DNA from 4 places in the Bacillus sp. GW823-FHT06A11 genome. Region 3 is predicted to be linked to each of the others. Evidence: riboswitches for the same ligand, from Rfam matches in the RefSeq annotation. Region 3 holds a riboswitch; each other region holds the start of a gene.
The links. A riboswitch is a leader RNA that binds a small molecule or an ion and turns the genes downstream of it on or off. The one in region 3 is predicted to bind S-adenosylmethionine.
Positions count from the first base shown of each region.

Region 1 (4,881 bases), on a different contig from region 3:
GTGCTAAATAACCGAATAATGGTGCGTTAAAAATGACACTTAAAGTAGCGCCAATTCCAATCTCGGTTAGCTCATTCATACCCTTTAAGGCAAATTTAAAGCGATCCCCTACCCATGTGCACAGTCCGCCTATAATTCCAACTAGTGCGGCTTCTGGACCAAGACTAGCTCCGAAAATTAAAACAATAATCGCTGTTAAAGTAGCCTGATGGACAAAGCGATATTCGATTCGACCAGTTTTTTTATATTCAGTCATCACTTCAGGCATAAGGCGTGGATATATACCGAAATATTTTTGTGATAGACCAACGAGGACCCCGCCAATTATTGTTACGCAAAGGGTGTAATAAGAGGGATAAGAGAGAACTTCAGGCAGGTATCTCCAAATAAAGTGGATTCCAATATTTATTGTGACTAAAAATAACCAGACTGTAGCTCCTACTATAGATCCTAGAAGAATGCCATATAGAGCAAGTATGTACTGCATATCTTTTTTATTTGTCATGTTATACCTCCGTTATGTAAATCTCAGTAGGGAAAAAGTGAAATATACTAGTGGAAAATGGATTGAATATATATAGTATCTTTTTGAGAGGACCGCCTATTCAACATATAGGCTGAATTTTAGAGAATTTGAATTTATAGGTTAAATTACTTATTTAATTTTATAGACTGATTTGAGTTTTTTAAAGGTCTTTTTTGAAATAGACTAGAATATATTTCTTTTGTTGCTTTATATGAAACTGTTAACATTTATTTTAGAACATTCAGAAAAACTGTTTGACATTAGGAAATTATTGCTATAAAATCAACGGTAATTGCATAGTCTTATCAAGAAAAGGTGGAGGGACAGGCCCGATGAAACCTTGGCAACAGCCGTATAACGGAATTGTGCCAAATCCTGCAGGTAGTAATCCTGAGAGATAAGAAAGAGCCTTTAGAGCGTGTTTTCAAACTGCTCCTTTCTTGTTTTCAGGAAGGGGGCAGTTTTTTATTTTGTATAAAAGAAAGGAGAATGAGAGATGGGAGAATCATGGGGAAAAGGAACGATTTGTGTGCAAGGTGGCTATACGCCAAAGAATGGTGAACCACGTGTTTTACCACTTTATCAAAGCACAACGTATAAATACGATACTTCGGATGATTTAGCAGCTCTATTTAACTTAGAGGCAGAAGGATATATTTATACGCGTATTGGAAACCCTACTCTAGCCGCATTTGAGCAGAAGTTATCAGATTTAGAAGGCGGTGTAGGAGCTGTTGCAACGGCTTCTGGGCAAGCAGCTATTATGCTCGCAGTTTTAAATATTTGTAGTAGTGGGGATCATTTACTTTGCTCTTCAACTGTTTACGGGGGAACGTTTAATTTATTTGGGGTGAGTTTACGTAAGCTTGGCATTGATGTTACGTTCTTTAATCCAAATTTAACGGCAGATGAAATTACGGCACTTGCTAACGATAAGACGAAACTTATCTATGCAGAATCATTAGGAAATCCAGCGATGAATGTTTTAAATTTCAAAGAATTTTCAGCTGCCGCTAAAGAATTAGAGGTACCTTTTATCGTTGATAATACATTAGCAACTCCTTATTTATGCCAAGCGTTTGAATATGGGGCAAATATTATTGTTCATTCTACGACTAAATATATCGATGGGCATGCGAGCTCTTTAGGCGGTATTGTAATTGACGGTGGAAACTTTGATTGGACAAATGGAAAATATCCTGAGCTTGTTGAACCAGATCCAAGTTATCACGGTGTAAGTTACGTTCAAAACTTTGGTGCAGCAGCATATATTGTGAAAGCACGTGTTCAACTATTAAGAGATTATGGAAATTGTATGAGCCCATTCAATGCATATATTAGCAATATTGGCTTAGAGACTTTGCATTTACGAATGGAGCGTCATAGCGAAAATGCTCTGGCAGTTGCTAAGTGGCTTGCTAATCATGAACGTATTGAATGGGTGAATTATCCGGGATTAGATAGTAATGAAAATTACTCGTTAGCACAAAAGTATTTGAAAAAAGGTGCTAGTGGGGTTTTAACATTTGGTATTAAAGGGGGATTAGAAGCAGCAAAAGAATTTATCGCAAATGTAAAACTAGCAACTCTTGTAACGCACGTAGCTGATGCACGAACTTGCGTTATACATCCCGCTAGTACGACGCATAGACAATTAAATGCTGAAGATCAGCGTTTAGCTGGTGTTACATCTGATTTAATTCGTTTATCGGTTGGTATAGAAGATGTTTCTGATATTATTGCAGATTTGGAAGCAGCTCTAGTTGGAGGCAAAACACATGCCGATCATAATTGATAAAGATTTACCGGCTCGCAAAGTGTTGCAAAAAGAAAATATTTTTGTAATGACGAAGGAGCGAGCAGAAACACAAGATATACGCGCTTTGAAAATTGCTATATTAAATTTAATGCCAACGAAGCAAGATACAGAGGCACAATTACTTCGCTTAATTGGAAACACACCGTTGCAATTAGATGTTCATTTACTTCATATGGAATCACATCTGTCTCGTAATGTAGCGCAGAACCATTTAACGAGCTTTTATAAAACGTTTCGTGATATTGAAAATGAAAAATTTGATGGGCTCATTATTACAGGAGCACCAGTTGAAACTCTTTCTTTTGAAGAAGTAGATTATTGGGAAGAGCTTAAACGTATTATGGAGTATTCAAAAACGAATGTAACATCTACGCTCCATATTTGCTGGGGGGCACAGGCTGGTTTGTACTATCATTATGGTGTTCCAAAGTATCCCCTTAAGGAAAAAATGTTCGGTGTATTTGAACATGAGGTTTGCGAGCAACATGTGAAATTGTTACAAGGATTTGATGAATTGTTTTTTGCTCCGCATTCTCGTCATACAGAAGTACGAGAGAATGATATTAGAGAAGTGAAAGAATTAACATTGTTAGCAAACTCTGAAGAAGCAGGTGTTCACCTTGTTATTGGGCCAGAAGGAAGGCAAGTTTTTGCCCTTGGACATAGCGAATATAGTTGTGAGACGTTAAAACAAGAATACGAACGAGATCGTGACAAGGGATTAAATATTGATGTGCCAAAAAACTATTTTAAACATAATAATCCAGATGAAAAGCCGCTTGTTAGGTGGAGGAGTCATGGTAATTTATTGTTTTCTAATTGGTTGAATTATTACGTGTATCAAGAAACCCCTTATATATTGTAAAGAAAGATTGTGTAACACGTGGCAACGTTTTCCTTGTAAAGATTAACTTATATTTTTCCGAATGTTCAAAATACATTGTTTTTCAGATTTTTTACTCATATAATTTCATCTAAACACAATTTTTGAGGGGTGGACAGTACTATGAAAGAAATTCAAGTTGGGTTATTAGGTCTTGGGACAGTTGGCAGTGGTGTGGTTCGTATTATTACGGATCATCAAGAACGACTCATACACCAAGTAGGTTGTCCAGTTAAGGTAACGAAAGTATTAGTGCAAAACATTGAGAAAGAGAGAGAGGTAGAGGTACCTTCTACTCTATTAACACAAGATGCAAATGAAATTTTAGATAATCCAAATATTGATGTTGTCATCGAAGTGATGGGTGGCATTGATGATGCAAAATCATATATTTTACAAGCTTTAAAAAGCGGAAAGCATGTTGTAACTGCAAATAAAGACTTAATGGCATTACATGGAGCTGAATTATTAGCGACAGCAAAAGATAATAAGGCTGATTTATTCTATGAGGCGAGTGTGGCAGGAGGAATTCCAATTTTACGCAGTATCGTAGAAGGACTTTCTTCAGATCTTATTACGAAAGTAATGGGAATTGTAAATGGAACGACAAATTTTATTTTGACGAAAATGTCAGACGAAGGGAGAGCATATAACGACGTGTTAAAAGAAGCCCAACAACTTGGATTTGCAGAAGCAGATCCAACATCAGACGTAGAAGGTTTAGATGCAGCAAGAAAAATGACGATTTTAGCTACTCTCGGTTTCTCTACAAATGTAGAGCTTGGAGATGTGAAAGTAAAAGGGATTACCTCTATTACAGAGGAAGATATTGAATACAGTAAGAGCTTAGGTTATACAATTAAATTAATCGGTCTTGCAAAACGAGATGGTGAAAAATTGGAGGTTACAGTTGAACCAACTTTACTTCCAAATACACATCCTCTTGCGGCAGTACAAAATGAATATAACGCTGTGTATGTGTACGGTGAAGCAGTTGGAGAAACGATGTTTTATGGACCAGGCGCAGGAAGTTTACCGACAGCGACAGCTGTTGTTTCGGATTTAGTTGCTGTAATGCAAAATATTAGATTAGGGGTAACAGGAAATAGTGCAGTAGTCCCACAATATCAAAAAGTATTAAAAGAGCCAGACGAAATTGTCGTGAAAAAGTTTTTAAGACTTCATGTAAAAGACGAAATTGGTGTATTTGCAAAAATTACTTCACTGTTCTCTGAGCGTGGCGTTAGCTTTGAAAAGATTATTCAAATGCCGCTTGAAGAGAAAGGAAAGGCTGAAATTGTAATTGTAACGCATCGTGCGTCTCTTGCTGATTATGATTATATTCTACATACGTTGCAAGGGTATGAAGAAATCGATTGTTTGAAAGCGAACTATCGAATTGAAGGGGATGCTAAGTAGTATCTCTTACCATAAAACAGAAAGAGCCTATTAAGCAGCTTGCTTAATAGGCTCTTTTCTATTTAAAATCTGCGTACCAACTTGAATAAATGCTTGGATAATCCAGCCTGTTGTAAAGGATAAGATGATTGTTCCAAAATAGATAGGTCCATCTAATAAAAAGCTTAACGTTAAAAATAAAAAGGCTAATGAAATCTCTGTTCTTCTAAACGTCCATTTTTTCTTTTCAGCAAC
Region 1 covers NZ_JBXAHS010000004.1:96,963-101,843, forward strand. Annotated here, with positions in the region: gene AC1Q8L_RS19745 (chloride channel protein) at 1-505, opposite strand, end outside; SAM riboswitch class I at 826-930, shown strand; gene AC1Q8L_RS19750 (bifunctional O-acetylhomoserine aminocarboxypropyltransferase/cysteine synthase) at 1,023-2,321, shown strand; gene metA (homoserine O-acetyltransferase MetA) at 2,305-3,210, shown strand; gene AC1Q8L_RS19760 (homoserine dehydrogenase) at 3,352-4,647, shown strand; gene AC1Q8L_RS19765 (YczE/YyaS/YitT family protein) at 4,678-4,881, opposite strand, start outside.
Region 1: linked by a shared signal. The riboswitch ahead of AC1Q8L_RS19750 (bifunctional O-acetylhomoserine aminocarboxypropyltransferase/cysteine synthase) and the one ahead of AC1Q8L_RS05060 (Na+/H+ antiporter NhaC family protein) in region 3 are both predicted to bind S-adenosylmethionine.

Region 2 (4,881 bases), on a different contig from region 3:
AGACTACATATCTTTAGTTACTCTTTATATTTTCTACATAATAGAATTCAATTTTAAAACTTGTACTAAAAAATAAATTGGAGGTCTACATAGTATGGAACTTTATAAAAAATTAACAACAACATTCATCCTCTTATTCATCGCTTCAATCACTGTCGGCTTTTCCTTAAAAGGTGCAATTCCATACGCTACATTAGTAAGCATTATATTCGCGACACTATTTTTACTAAGCAGTGCCTTTTGCGCAGGTAAAGCACGTCAAATGAAAGGTTGATTGCATATCTTCCAGAAGAAATCCACCCTTTGTAAATCATGTAAAAGGAAATACAAACGTATGAAAAGGCATGGATTCATATGCCTTTTCCAGCAAGTGGCATGACTAATACGAAAAAGTATATTGAGCTAGAAGGCGAAGTATATTGCAAATCATGCATTCAAATTGTAAGTAAAACGAAATAAAAAAAGCTTTGCGCTCACCGCGCAAAGCTTTTTTTCATATATTATAGACCAGCTTGCTCTTTTAAAGCTGCAGCTTTGTCTGTACGTTCCCATGAAAGATCTACATCAGTACGTCCGAAGTGGCCGTAAGCTGCTGTTTGTTTGTAAATTGGGCGACGTAAGTCTAGCATTTTAATAATACCAGCTGGGCGAAGATCGAAGTTGTTACGAACTAGTTCTACTAGTACGTCTTCAGATACTTTACCTGTGCCGAATGTATCAACTGAAATTGATACTGGTTGTGCTACACCGATTGCGTATGCAAGTTGTACTTCTGCTTTGTCAGCAAGACCAGCTGCTACGATGTTTTTCGCAACATAACGAGCTGCATATGCTGCAGAACGGTCAACTTTTGTTGCATCTTTACCAGAGAATGCACCGCCGCCATGGCGAGCGTATCCACCGTAAGTATCAACGATGATTTTACGTCCTGTTAAACCAGCATCACCTTGTGGTCCACCAATTACGAAGCGGCCAGTTGGATTAATGAAGAATTTCGTTTCTCCATCCATTAATTCTGCTGGTACTACAGCTTTAATTACGTGCTCTTTTAAGTCGCGATCGATTTCTTCCCATGTAACATCTGGGTGATGTTGTGTAGAAATTACGATAGTATCAACACGTACTGGTTTACCATTTTCATCATACTCAACTGTAACTTGCGTTTTTCCATCTGGACGTAAGTATGATAATGTATCATCTTTACGTACTTCAGTTAAACGGCGAGCTAATTTGTGAGCAAGCGAGATTGGAAGTGGCATTAACTCTTGTGTTTCATTACATGCGAAACCAAACATTAAACCTTGGTCTCCTGCACCAATTGCCTCAATCTCAGCGTCAGTCATTTGACCTTCGCGTGCTTCTAGCGCTTGGTCAACACCCATAGCGATGTCAGCAGACTGCTCATCGATAGATGTTAAAACAGCACAAGTTTCTGCATCGAATCCGTATTTTGCGCGTGTGTAACCAATGCCTTGAATTGTTTCACGAACGATTTTTGGAATATCTACGTAAGTAGAAGTCGTAATTTCCCCCGCTACCAATACTAAACCAGTTGTTACAGTTGTTTCACAAGCTACACGTGCATTTGCGTCTTTTGATAAGATCGCATCTAAAATTGAATCAGAAATTTGGTCACAAATTTTATCTGGATGTCCTTCAGTTACAGACTCAGATGTGAACAGATGACGTTTTTTTGTCATGTGGTAAACCTCCCTACAGTAATTGTATATATTGTACGGAACTCATCCTTAATTTGCCACAAACTGCGACATACATTTATTCTCCCACACAAGCATACAGAAAAACCTTTCCTACTTTACATAGAGGAAAGGTTTAATTTGCTACTTGCATACTGCTTTTTGCCCTTCGCTCTTATCGTTCGAGACCTGTAGCCTCGCACAGGTTTTAGCACCTATTCACCTGCATTTATCAATACAAGTGAGGTTGCTGGGCTTCATCGGGCCTGTCCCTCCGCCAGCTCGGGATAAGAGAGTATCCGTCCCAACCTATACTAAAGAAATGATATTCATTTGTCAATTAATATTCACATTTTCCTGAAAGTTTTTCTCAATACGCCTGAAATGAAATATTAATAGGGAAATAATACATTCACACAAACAAAAAGAAATAAATAGTATACATTATTTATATAATTGTGTTATACTCTTGTTGGGGATTACGAGAAATATTTCATTAAATGAAAAGGATGGTATATAAATATGAGTACTGTGAATGTCCAAATTGGTTTACACGAATTATTGAACGGAAGCAATGCACAGATTCAACTAAGTGTTCCGCAATTAGTGGAAAAAGTATTAATGCGAAATGAAGGGAAATTAACTTCGACTGGTGCCGTTTCTGCTTCAACTGGAAAATATACAGGACGTTCTCCTAAAGATAAATTTATTGTGAAAGAAGCATCGGTTGCTGACAAAATTGCTTGGGGAGCTGTGAACCAACCGATTTCTGAAGAACATTTTAATAAATTATATACTAAAGTTTTAGAATACTTAAAAGAAAAAGAAGAGTTATTCGTCTTCAAAGGATTTGCAGGCGCTGACCGCAATTACCGCCTACCAATTCAAGTTATTAACGAATATGCATGGCACAATTTATTTGTACATCAATTATTCATTCGTCCAACTGAAGAAGAATTAACAACTCATGAATCAGAGTTCACAATTGTTTCTGCACCGAATTTCAAAGCTGATCCAGCTGTTGACGGTACAAACTCTGAAGCATTCATTATGGTTTCATTCGAAAAACGTATCGTACTAATTGGTGGTACAGAATACGCTGGAGAAATGAAAAAATCAATCTTCTCTATTATGAACTTCTTATTACCTGAACAAGATATCCTTTCTATGCATTGCTCTGCAAACGTAGGTGAAGAAGGCGACGTAGCACTATTCTTCGGTTTATCTGGAACAGGTAAAACAACATTATCTGCTGATCCAAACCGTAAATTAATCGGTGATGATGAGCACGGTTGGTCTGATAACGGTGTATTCAATATTGAAGGCGGTTGCTATGCAAAATGTGTAAACCTTTCTCACGAGAAAGAACCACAAATTTTCGATGCAATCAAATTTGGATCTGTTTTAGAAAACGTTATCATTAATGACCAAACGCGTATCGCCGACTACAACGATACTACTTTAACAGAAAATACTCGTGCTGCATACCCTATGCATGCGATCGACAATATCGTACTGCCAAGTGTTGCTGGACACCCAAATACAATTATTTTCTTAACTGCTGATGCATCTGGCGTATTGCCTCCAATCAGTAAGTTATCAAAAGAGCAAGCTATGTATCATTTCTTAAGTGGTTACACTAGTAAACTAGCAGGAACAGAGCGCGGCGTTACATCTCCGCAAGCTACATTCTCAACTTGCTTCGGTTCACCATTCTTACCACTTGATGCATCTCGCTACGCTGAAATGCTTGGTGAAAAAATCGAGAAACACGATGCGAAAGTATTCCTAGTAAACACTGGCTGGACTGGCGGCGAGTACGGAGTTGGTAAACGTATGAACTTAGGTTATACTCGTGCAATGATTCAAGCAGCATTAAGCGGCGAACTTGCAAAAACTGAAACAGCTAAACATGACATCTTCGGTCTTGAAGTTCCACTTCACGTACCAGGTGTACCTGACGAAGTGTTAATGCCTGAACAAACTTGGGCTGATAAAGCTGCTTACAAAGCAAAAGCAATCGAGCTTGCAAATGAATTCAAAGAGAACTTCAAAAAGTTCGAAAGCGTTTCTGAAGATATCATTAACTTAGGCGGTCCAATCGCTTAAATTAAAACTTTCTGTTGGAATAACCCTTTACTCATATGAATAAGTGTCGTGTAACCGTAAAGTTTCGCGTACTCACCGACAAAACCCAATGCGGCTTAACGGTTACACACACTTACATAAAAAAGAAGCTTACGTGAAAACGTAAGCTTCTTTCTATATCTTATATAAAGTGAAATGCTAATCTCTTCATCTGTGACCTAGATTATAAAATTACAGCTTCGAATATATACATTATATCACTACTCGCTACATCTCTCGAGTTTCACATCGTATGGGGTTAAAAAAGGCCCTGACCGCTTCTATTTGTGGCTGGATCATCTATTCCATCTAAAAAGAAGTCTTTTATCTTTTTATCTCTTTTAGCTCTTTGTTAGTTCTTTCTCATCTTTCATGCTATAGTATCCTAAATTCACAACGATTAAGAAATAACCACCCATAATCCCTACTGCAAATGCCCACATAACCATGTGGTGCTCAATTTCGTACATAATAATAGCACCCAAAATGGCAGCTGCAAAACGGTTAAACATACCGAGTGTCGGTGCTTTCGTCTTCTTTACAATACTATCTCCAAGCTTCTCAATTCTTCTCCCTAGAAGCCAAACGCAATACATACTTACAATAAGCCCAATTCCAGCGCCTAAAAAGTGTGCTGAAAACGGTGTTAACATCCAACCTAGTAACAAAATACCTAGTATATAATACGATTGGATTTTAAATGATCTTAGTGACATACTAATCATGCTGTACCTCTCTTCATTCGTTCTTATCTATCCAACAAAAAATTTCTTTCAAATTCATATTCCTTACATCCATTTCACTCAAATTAAAAACAACATAAACAGTATGTTTATGTTGTTTAAATGCTTTTAGAAAATAATATTATACAAGATTTCAAACATTATATTCTCATATTTTGTGACGGTTTTTCAAACTTTTTTCGTCCATTTATGAAAAAAATGATATCAATTTATGAACATACGGATATGATGTAATAAGCACACAAATAAAGGGGGCGTCTAATGATTTATTTTTTAATGGCTCTCATTCATCTCATTATCCCTGCACTTATCGG
Region 2 covers NZ_JBXAHS010000002.1:57,188-62,068, reverse strand. Annotated here, with positions in the region: gene AC1Q8L_RS08755 (hypothetical protein) at 95-274, shown strand; gene metK (methionine adenosyltransferase) at 501-1,700, opposite strand; SAM riboswitch class I at 1,870-1,991, opposite strand; gene pckA (phosphoenolpyruvate carboxykinase (ATP)) at 2,220-3,806, shown strand; gene AC1Q8L_RS08740 (ATP synthase subunit I) at 4,166-4,549, opposite strand; gene AC1Q8L_RS08735 (hypothetical protein) at 4,829-4,881, shown strand, end outside.
Region 2: linked by a shared signal. The riboswitch ahead of metK (methionine adenosyltransferase) and the one ahead of AC1Q8L_RS05060 (Na+/H+ antiporter NhaC family protein) in region 3 are both predicted to bind S-adenosylmethionine.

Region 3 (4,881 bases):
TTGTTCCAACGAACATTATGAAGTCATTGGCTGACGGAGATATGCTTGCTATTATCTTCTTCTCTGTACTATTTGGTTTAGGTGTAGCAGCAATTGGTGAGAGAGGAAGACCAGTTCTTCAATTTTTCCAAGGTGTAGCTGATGCAATGTTTTATGTAACAAACCAAGTTATGAAATTTGCACCATTTGGTGTGTTTGCACTAATTGGTGTTACAGTTTCTACATTTGGTCTTGCTTCATTAATTCCATTAGGGAAATTACTAATTGTCGTATATGGAGCAATGATCTTCTTCGTCGTAGTTGTCTTAGGACTTACAGCGAAAATATTTGGAATTAACATTTTCCAATTCTTTAAGATTTTAAAAGACGAGCTGATCTTAGCGTATTCTACAGCAAGCTCAGAAACAGTTTTACCAAAAATCATGGAGAAAATGGAGAAATTCGGTTGTCCGAAAGCAATTACATCTTTCGTTATTCCGACAGGTTATTCATTTAACTTAGATGGATCAACTTTATATCAAGCAATTGCAGCTATTTTCTTGGCGCAAATGTACGGTATTGATTTATCTATTACACAACAAATTACATTATTACTTGTATTAATGGTTACATCAAAAGGTATCGCAGGTGTACCGGGCGTATCATTCGTTGTATTATTAGCGACACTTGGTACAGTAGGTATTCCACCTGAAGGTTTAGCGTTCATTGCTGGTATTGACCGTATTTTAGATATGGCTCGTACAGCAGTTAACGTTGTAGGAAACTCTTTAGCAGCTGTAGTTATGTCTAAGTGGGAAGGTCAATATGACGCTGAAAAAGGACAAGCTTATTTAAAAGAGATTTCTGAAAAGGGTCAAGCTGCTTAATTATAATATGAACAAGCTCTCACATAATATGTGGGAGCTTTTCTGTATATAGAAGAGGAGTATACATAATGAAACGTAAATATGGTGACGGTTCTTCGTGGAAAAGACTAATAGAAAAGAGTTATAGGCTTAAGCAAGTGGAAGAGGGAATGCTCGGAATACTGGATATAAAAAAGGTGAGAGAGCCTAGTTGTAAAGAATATGATGGTAAAGAAATTTGTATTGCAAGTGATGGGTATATGTGGGTTCAATATTTCATTAATGGAAAGAACTTTGCGATTACAGCTATGTTAGATGATAGGCACAATTTAGTGCAATATTATATTGATGTGACGAAAGAATATGAAATAGACGATCGTGGTTTACCGTATTTTGATGATTTATATTTAGATGTAGTATTATTACCTAGCGGTAAGGTGTATGTATTAGATGAAGAGGAGCTAGAGGATGCTTATAAAAGTGGCGATGTCACGAAGGAAGAGTATGAGTTAGCTTGGTACACTACGAAATGGATATTAGAAGCAATAAAAAATAGTGAATTTTATTGGATTTCAATATTGGAAGAAGAAATCGAAAAGTTAAAATGATTATTGTATTCAAATTTTTGTATAATTACCAAAAAAATCTATACAAAAAATAATTGACTTTTGTTTTGTAAGCGAGTAAAGTTAGGGAAGAAATTATTATTAAAAAATAAATATGAAACCTTCTTATAAAGAGAGGCGGAGGGACTGGCCCTACGATGCCTCGGCAGCGGACTCGATTTCAGAGTGCTGTGCCAAATCCAGCAAGCATGTGCTTGAAAGATGAGAAGAGCGTTTCTTATAGATGTATAAGACCTCTTCTCATCGGAAGAGGTCTTTTGTTATTCATTAGAAAAAGGTTGAAACTAGGGAGAGATGGTACTTTGAAAGAAACGAGAGGAAATGGTTTAGCTTTATTACCACTTGGGATATTTTTGGCGCTATTCATTGGTTCTGGAATTATTACAGGTGATTTCTATAAATTGCCGATACTTGTAGCAATTTCAATTGCTGTAGGAATCGCTTTAGTGATGAATCGTAAAGAAAGTTTTAATGTGAAAGTCGAGCGGTTCGCTAAAGGTGCAGGAAATCCGGATATTATGATTATGGTATTAATTTTTGTGCTTGCAGGTGCATTTTCTGAAACGGCTAAAGGAATGGGCGGAGTAGACTCAACTGTTAATTTAGCGTTAACTATTTTACCGCCAGGATTTATCGTAGCTGGAATCTTTGTTATTGGTGCATTTATTTCATTAGCAATGGGAACTTCAATGGGAACAATTGCAGCATTAGCGCCGATTGCTGTAGGTATTAGTGGTCAAACTGATATCTCAATTGCGCTTGCAATGGCTACTGTTGTTGGGGGAGCGATGTTTGGTGATAATTTATCATTTATTTCAGATACAACAATCGCAGCTGTTCGTTCACAAGGAACAGAAATGAAAGATAAGTTTAAAACGAATTTTTTAATTGTGTTACCAGCGGCTATTATTACAATTGTACTATTAGTAATAGTTACTTCAGGAAGTGACACGCAAATTAAAGCACATAGCTTTGATTGGATAAAGATTTTACCGTACGCAGGAGTACTTATTACAGCGCTACTTGGCTGGAATGTACTTATTGTATTAACTGGTGGAACTGTATTATCTGGTGTTATCGGTCTTATAGATGGAAGTTACACGTTAGAAAGTTTCTTTAAAAGTGTAACGACTGGAATGGGCGGTATGATGGAGTTAGTATTACTTGCTATATTAATTGGCGGTATGGTTGAATTAATCCAATATAATGGTGGTATTCAATATTTAATGAATGTATTAACACGTAATATTCGTTCGAAAAAAGGTGCGGAATTTGGTATTGCTGGTTTAGTAAGTATGACGAATATGTGTACAGCGAATAATACGATTTCGATTATTTTTACAGGCCCGCTTGCAAAAAATATTGCAGATCAATATGAAATAGACCCTCGTAAATCAGCGAGTGTATTAGATCTTTTCTCATGTTGTGTACAAGGATTAATTCCGTACGGTGCCCAAATGTTAACGGCAGCAGGATTTGCAGCGTTATCTCCGGTTGAATTGTTGCCATATGCATTTTATCCAATCTTAGTTGGAGTATGTGGGATTGTTTCTATTTTAATTGGATTTCCAAGATTTTCTAAAGTAGCTGAGAAAAAAGAGTATCATAAAACAGCTTAATTTAATATGAATGTTAGTAATTAAAAAAACGTGCAGAGAATAAACTCTGCACGTTTTTTTGCGTAAAGGGCTGAATATGACTCGGTCTTAAGTCTGAGTTAAAAACGGTTCTTAAGCTCGTTATGGAAAGATGAAAAAATAGTTAAGATAAGAGTATCAAATCGAAGGGAGGCAAGCACAAGATGAAACAATTTCTAGCGTTTATCGCAGCCGGTATTTTGGCTTTAATTGCTCTTGGTAGTCTTGCTGGTATTGTAGGATTCGCAATCGGAGCAGGAGTTGTATATTGGAGCTATAAATCATTTGTGCGAGCTAAGTCATTTTTTGGAAAGTTAGCTTGGGGTATTGTTGGTTTAATCGGTTTATCCATTGCGCTTTCTCATTCACCAGCATTAATCGGTATCGCTGCTTTAGTGGTTTTATACTACGGATACCGTGAGTGGAAAAAAGAAAAAGATGTAGTTGTTGAATCTGCTCCAGAAAGTTCTAAACCATATAGCAACTTTGAAGATGAGTGGAACAAATTAATGAAAAACTAAAACAATAAATCAAATTATAAATAAAGTAGAAGAGAGGAAGATTTATAATGAAACAATCTTTATTCGGACGTGTACGCGATGCAATTTTAGCTGATTTTCATAACGTGTTAGATGAGAAGGAAAGAAAAAATCCAATTGCGATGTTAAACCAATATTTACGTGATAGTGAGCGTGAAATAACAAAAATTGAGAAGTTAATTGAACGTCATAAAACATTAAAATCTAACTTTGCTCGTGAGCTTGAGCAAGCACGTTATTTCGTTAACAAAAGATCAAAGCAAGCTATCATTGCTCAAGAAGCAGGCGAATTACAATTGCACGAACGTGCGTTAGAAGAGGTAGCTTATTATGAAGGGCAAGTAACTCGATTAGAAGAAATGTATGCAGGTGTTGTAGAGCAAATTGATGAGTTAGAGCGTCGTCTTTCTGAAATGAAAAATAAATTAAAAGAAATGCACGCAAAGCGTATGGAACTAATGGCACGTGAAAATATGGCACATGCAAATCGTCGTATGAATACTGCAATGCATAAAATGGATGAAAATAATCCGTTCTTACGATTTGAAGAAATTGAAGATCACATTCGTGACTTAGAAACTCGTATGAATGAAGAGCATGAGCGTGACACATTTGATATGAAAATTGCAAAACTTGAGCGTGAAATGAAAGAAAAGAATGATGTATCGTTAACGAAAGAGTTAACAAAATAATAGTAGTATATTATAAAACAGGCTTATGATATAGTGATAGGAGAAAAGGTGTTGGAAAGCAATGCCTTTTCTTCTATGTATATGTGACAAGAAGGGGGGAGCTGAAATGAAGAAACATTTTTCAAAGACACAATTAATGGGGATGCTCCTCATCATATTTGGATTCGGTCTTTTTCTTGATATGATACTTGGACATTTTGAACCAGGTGGTCTCATTTTTGCATTTATTATGCTTATGTTTGGAAGGCATTATCGTAAAAAGAATCGTTATGTACGGGGAAATGTATTTTTATTTGTTGGTGGTATCGTATTTTTATTCTTCTTATTTTCATCAGCAGCATTTGTTCTTGTCGTATTTGCTTGTTTAGCTTTAATTGGTTATCAATTGATTCAACAAGGGCATCAGCAAAAAGCAATGAAGGTTGAAATTAAAGAAAAAGGGATTATAGACGAAGAGAAGCAAATATATCGTACAGAACCATATTTGAAAAATATGTTTGTAGGCAATGTACGAATGATGGATCATATTTATGAACTTGAGG
Region 3 covers NZ_JBXAHS010000001.1:1,023,622-1,028,502, reverse strand. Annotated here, with positions in the region: gene gltP (glutamate/aspartate:proton symporter GltP) at 1-866, shown strand, start outside; gene AC1Q8L_RS05065 (ribonuclease FAU-1 family protein) at 935-1,453, shown strand; SAM riboswitch class I at 1,574-1,679, shown strand; gene AC1Q8L_RS05060 (Na+/H+ antiporter NhaC family protein) at 1,774-3,090, shown strand; gene AC1Q8L_RS05055 (lmo0954 family membrane protein) at 3,273-3,629, shown strand; gene AC1Q8L_RS05050 (PspA/IM30 family protein) at 3,677-4,339, shown strand; gene liaF (cell wall-active antibiotics response protein LiaF) at 4,446-4,881, shown strand, end outside.

Region 4 (4,881 bases), on a different contig from region 3:
ATAGCGCCGAATAAACCAAATAATAAAGCGCTTACACAAGATGCGACAAATCCTAAAACACCAATTTCTAACTCTTCCATAATAGCTCCTAAAATAACAGGAAATGCTCCACATGTAACTCCAAGTATAAGTGCGATAAGTAAGCTCATGATTATCCCCCTCTGTTTGCGATATTATTTTCCTTCTTAGTTAATTGTAGTATATCACATTTAAAACAGAATTTTCAGAAAGATTTCAATAAATGTTCAATAAATGTTCAAAAAATACACTTGAAAAATCAAGGCGTTAAATTTGTGATGAAATGGTACTTTTGAGTAAATAAAAAATCAGGCTTATTTCAAAAGTGAAATAAGCCTGTTCCATAGGAGGATGTATATATGTAGAGTGAATAAAAGTTTGGAAAAGGGGATCCAAGTCCTTTTATTCAACTAACTACCTTAATAGATTGGAACCCAGCCTTCAGTTGTTACAAAAATACGAATAGCTACAACTTGACGATCATCTTGCAAGGTAAAATAATGTCTTGCATTTTCTGGAACAGATATTAGATCGCCTGGCTCAAGTTCAACATCAAAGAATTTCCCATCTTTGCCTTCAATAGCGAAAATGCCATGACCACTGACGATAAAGCGGACTTCGTCGTCTGTATGATGATGTTCTTTTTGGAAATTAATTAATAATTCGTCAAGGTTAGGTGTGCTATTTGAAAGTGAAATTACATCATGTGCTTTATAACCTCGACGTGCTGAAACATCAGCGATTTCTTTTGAAAAAACAGCTAATATTTCAGCTTTGTTTTCATCTGTTAAAGAATAATTTTCATTTAAATGAGTAGGAAGTTTAGAAATATTCCATTTCTCATATAAAACGCCTTCCTCTTGTAGAAATTTAGATACTTCCACTTCATTTTCAATACGAGTATTTACTTCATGAATACGAATTTGCGCCATTAGAAACGCCTCCTTGAATTGATAATAGTTTTATATGAAATTGGAATAAAAACTCATAAGCTTCTAATCTCTTCTTTGCATCAAAGCTATCTCGGCCCCATACGGTAATACCGTGGTTACGGATTAATACCGCTCCCGAATCACCTTGTATATGCTTTCGGAAGTTTTCTCCAAGCGTTGGGATATGGGCATGGTTTTCGATAATAGGAATGTGAATTGTTGCCCCTTCTTCCCAAATATCGAGAGCTTTAATAATTTCTTGATTTTGAAGGGTAACTGCATCACTATATAAATTTGTGATGACATTATTATCAGTTGTATGAACATGAAGTACGCACCCGGCATTCGTATTGTTATAAATATGTGTATGCAATATTGTTTCTGCTGAAGGGCGTAATTCAGTCTCTAAAACGGGAACTCCTACATGATCTACTAATAGAAAATCATCTGGAGTGGTTTTTGTTTTATCTTTACCGCTTGCTGTAATGAGAAAAGTAAGTGGCTCATGACTAACTTTTATAGAAATATTACCACTTGTTGCTGGGAACCAATTTCGAGTTGTTAATTCTTTTTTTATCTCGCTTAAGTCATACCATTGACGAAAAAGTTGTTTCATGATTTCACCTCCAACAAATGTTTTAATTCATTTTGAATATCATGGAATGTTTCAAACGGTGTATAAGCAATATAATTCTCTTCACACTTTGTAATAAGGAAGTCACGAGCAAATACTTTATCTGCTTGTTTCGCAGCTTGTAAATCAGTAATTGAATCTCCAATCACAATATGGAAGTCATTCGTATCACTCAATTTACGGATGAGTGATGATTTACATAATCCGCAATGATTTTGACAATGATGATCACAAGGATGAGGCCAATTCACCGTAATGTATTCATTTGAAAAATCTGTTTCATTACAGTAAATTTGCTCTTTTGGAATGAGTCCTTGTAAGAGTGGATAGACGAAGAAATCCATTCCACCTGATATAACGTAAAAAGAAATGTTATTTTCATTTACAAATTGTATAAATTCATGAAAACCATTACGAATTTCAGCAGTTTCTATTAAAAATTGAATAATTTCATCGTGCAGATGAGTAGGTATTAATCGAAATAATTGAGAAACACCTTCTTGAATAGATAGCTCTTGTGATAAAATTCTATTCTTTACTTCTTCAGCTTCTGGTGGTGCGAATTTTTCCATAATGGACATAATGTTATCATTATTTGTAATCGTGCCATCGAAATCACAAAATACTTGAATACTCATAATTTCACCTCATGAGAGGGATTTCCCCATATTTGTAGTGCACTATGCAAATTTATGTCATCTACTTCATGGAGTGGTTTATTTTGCAAAGTAGCATCAATTGCAGTACGGAAAGCTTTACCACCGCCTTGCGCTCCATTTGGATGTCCATGTATCCCGCCGCCAGCATTAATAACAACATCTTTACCGAAATCTCGTACAATAAAGGGAACGAAACCAGGGTGAATACCAGCAGATGGAACAGAAAAGCTCTTCTTGAAAAATGCATCGTCTTCAGTTAAATATTTTGAGATAGCAAGAGCTTCCTCTTTTTCTAGCGCAACACTTCCGTATGGAGATGGGAATAATGAAAAGTCAGCCCCAGCATAGCGTAGTAGCTTTCCGAGTAATAATGGAGATGAAATTCCATATAACTTAGATGCTGAATAAGCACCACTTACAGCAGGGTGTGCCATAATAGGAACTGGGATTTCATCATCTTCTGCAAGTGATTGCAGTACATCTAGTCCGTAAGCAAATACGTTAAATAATAGAATATCAGCTCCAGCTTGCACTGCACGTTTCGCATTTTCTTTTAAATCAAAAGTTCGTCCTGTTAAATTTACGGCATATAACGTTTTATGTCCGTATGTTTCATATACGGATTGTAAAACTTCTTTTCCAGATACAATGCGTTTCGTAAGTGGTGTTAATGCATTTTCAAATAATATTTCATCATCTTTTACTATATCTACACCACCACTTGCTTGATCACGTAATTGCGTTTTTAAATACCCAATATTTCGTCCAATCATTCCTTTAAAAATACTCATTAAAAGGGGACGATCATGCACTTGTAAAAGGTTTCGAATCCCATCTATCCCGAATTTTGGACCAGGAAAATGTTCTTTCAATTCTTCTGAAAAAGTTAAGTCAATTAATTTTACTTCGCCATCAAGGGATAGCTTTCCAAATGTAGTCGTTAAAATTGCTGGTAAATCTGGACTGAAGTTTAATAACGGATATTCGATTTTAATAATTCCGCGTTCTACTTTTTTACGTAAATACGAATTCGTATGTTCATGTTCAGCTAATTCCTCAATATGAATGACGTTGCCTTTATGTTGCTTTAATTGTTCTTGCAATAATTGTGGCAAATGAGTCCAAGAGCCAATTGTTAAACCAAGAGCAATTTGCTCAGCTTTTTTTTCTAAGTTATGTGAATCATCATGGATTAAATACGTCGCTATAATTCCGCTCATTGTTATAACCTCCTAGTTAAATAAAAAAACCTCTCAGCTAAGGAGAGGTTTTTTTACAACCAGCTCCTTATCTGTCAGCATAATGCTGCGAGAATTAGCACCGTGTCTACGATTGTAGATCGGTTGCCGGGTTTCGTCGGGCTCGTCCCTCCACCTGCTCTTGATAAGAAGTATTTAGAAATGTTTAAATTTTTAAGATAACTGAATTTTGTCAGATATTTTTCATGTTGTCAATTACTTTTTGAAAAAATTTAATTTATCAATTCGATTAATGGCTTCTCGTAATCTATCTTCTGTATGCAAGAGACCAACACGGACATACCCTTCGCCATGTTCACCAAATCCAACACCAGGAGCAACTGCAACGTGTGCTTTTTCTAGTAAAATATCAGAAAATTGCTCGGATGTATAACCTTCTGGTACAGGAAGCCATGCAAAGAATGATCCGGTTGGAATGTCTACATTCCAACCAATTGAGTGACAAGCTGAAATAAGAGCGTTTCTCCGAGATTCGTAACTATTTACAAGATCTACTACACAAGACTGTGAACTTAATAGTGCTTCGCGAGCAGCATCTTGAATTGCACCAAAAATACTAACATACATATGATCTTGCAATAGGTTAATGGTTTCGATGACACTTTCATTTCCAACTGCAAAAGCAATACGCCAGCCAGCCATATTGAAAGTTTTTGATAACGTGTAAATTTCAATTCCTATATCTTTCGAACCATCTGCTTGCAAGAAACTAACAGGTTTTTGACCATCAAATCCGATAGCACCGTAAGCGAAATCGTGAACAACTAATATATTATGTTTATTAGCAAAATGAATGGTTGTATCAAAAAAATCTTTTGATGCAGTAGCACCTGTAGGGTTATTTGGATAGTTTAAAAACATTAACTTTGCCCGTTCAGCGATAGAGTCGTCAATTTTTTTATAATCCGGTAAAAAATGATTTTCTGCAATAAGCGGCATGGTTTCAAAGTGTGCCTTTGCTAAGGCAACCCCAGATAAATAATCTGGATAGCCTGGATCCGGAACGAGAATTGTATCACCAGGATTTGTAAAACAAATTGGTAATTCTACTAGTCCAGCCTTCCCACCAAACAAAATAGCAACTTCAGTTTTTGGGTTTAATTCGACGCCGTATTCACGTTTATAGAATGTAGTCACGGCTTCCTTTAAGCTTTCATGTCCGCGAAATGGCGGATATTTATGATGAATGGTCTTTTCGGCAGCATCTTGTAAAGCTTTTACGATATGCTGCGGTGTTGGTTGATCTGGATTACCTTGACCTAGATTAATAACATCGTGACCAGCTGCAACGACTTTGTTAACTTTTGCAACAAGTGAAGCGAAAAATTGTGTTGGCAATGATGTTACTATCTCAGAAGGTTGAAATAATTTCATACTTT
Region 4 covers NZ_JBXAHS010000002.1:721,434-726,314, forward strand. Annotated here, with positions in the region: gene AC1Q8L_RS12340 (hypothetical protein) at 1-149, opposite strand, end outside; gene AC1Q8L_RS12345 (1,2-dihydroxy-3-keto-5-methylthiopentene dioxygenase) at 438-950, opposite strand; gene AC1Q8L_RS12350 (methylthioribulose 1-phosphate dehydratase) at 928-1,566, opposite strand; gene mtnX (2-hydroxy-3-keto-5-methylthiopentenyl-1-phosphate phosphatase) at 1,563-2,222, opposite strand; gene mtnW (2,3-diketo-5-methylthiopentyl-1-phosphate enolase) at 2,219-3,463, opposite strand; SAM riboswitch class I at 3,528-3,633, opposite strand; gene AC1Q8L_RS12365 (pyridoxal phosphate-dependent aminotransferase) at 3,698-4,876, opposite strand.
Region 4: linked by a shared signal. The riboswitch ahead of mtnW (2,3-diketo-5-methylthiopentyl-1-phosphate enolase) and the one ahead of AC1Q8L_RS05060 (Na+/H+ antiporter NhaC family protein) in region 3 are both predicted to bind S-adenosylmethionine.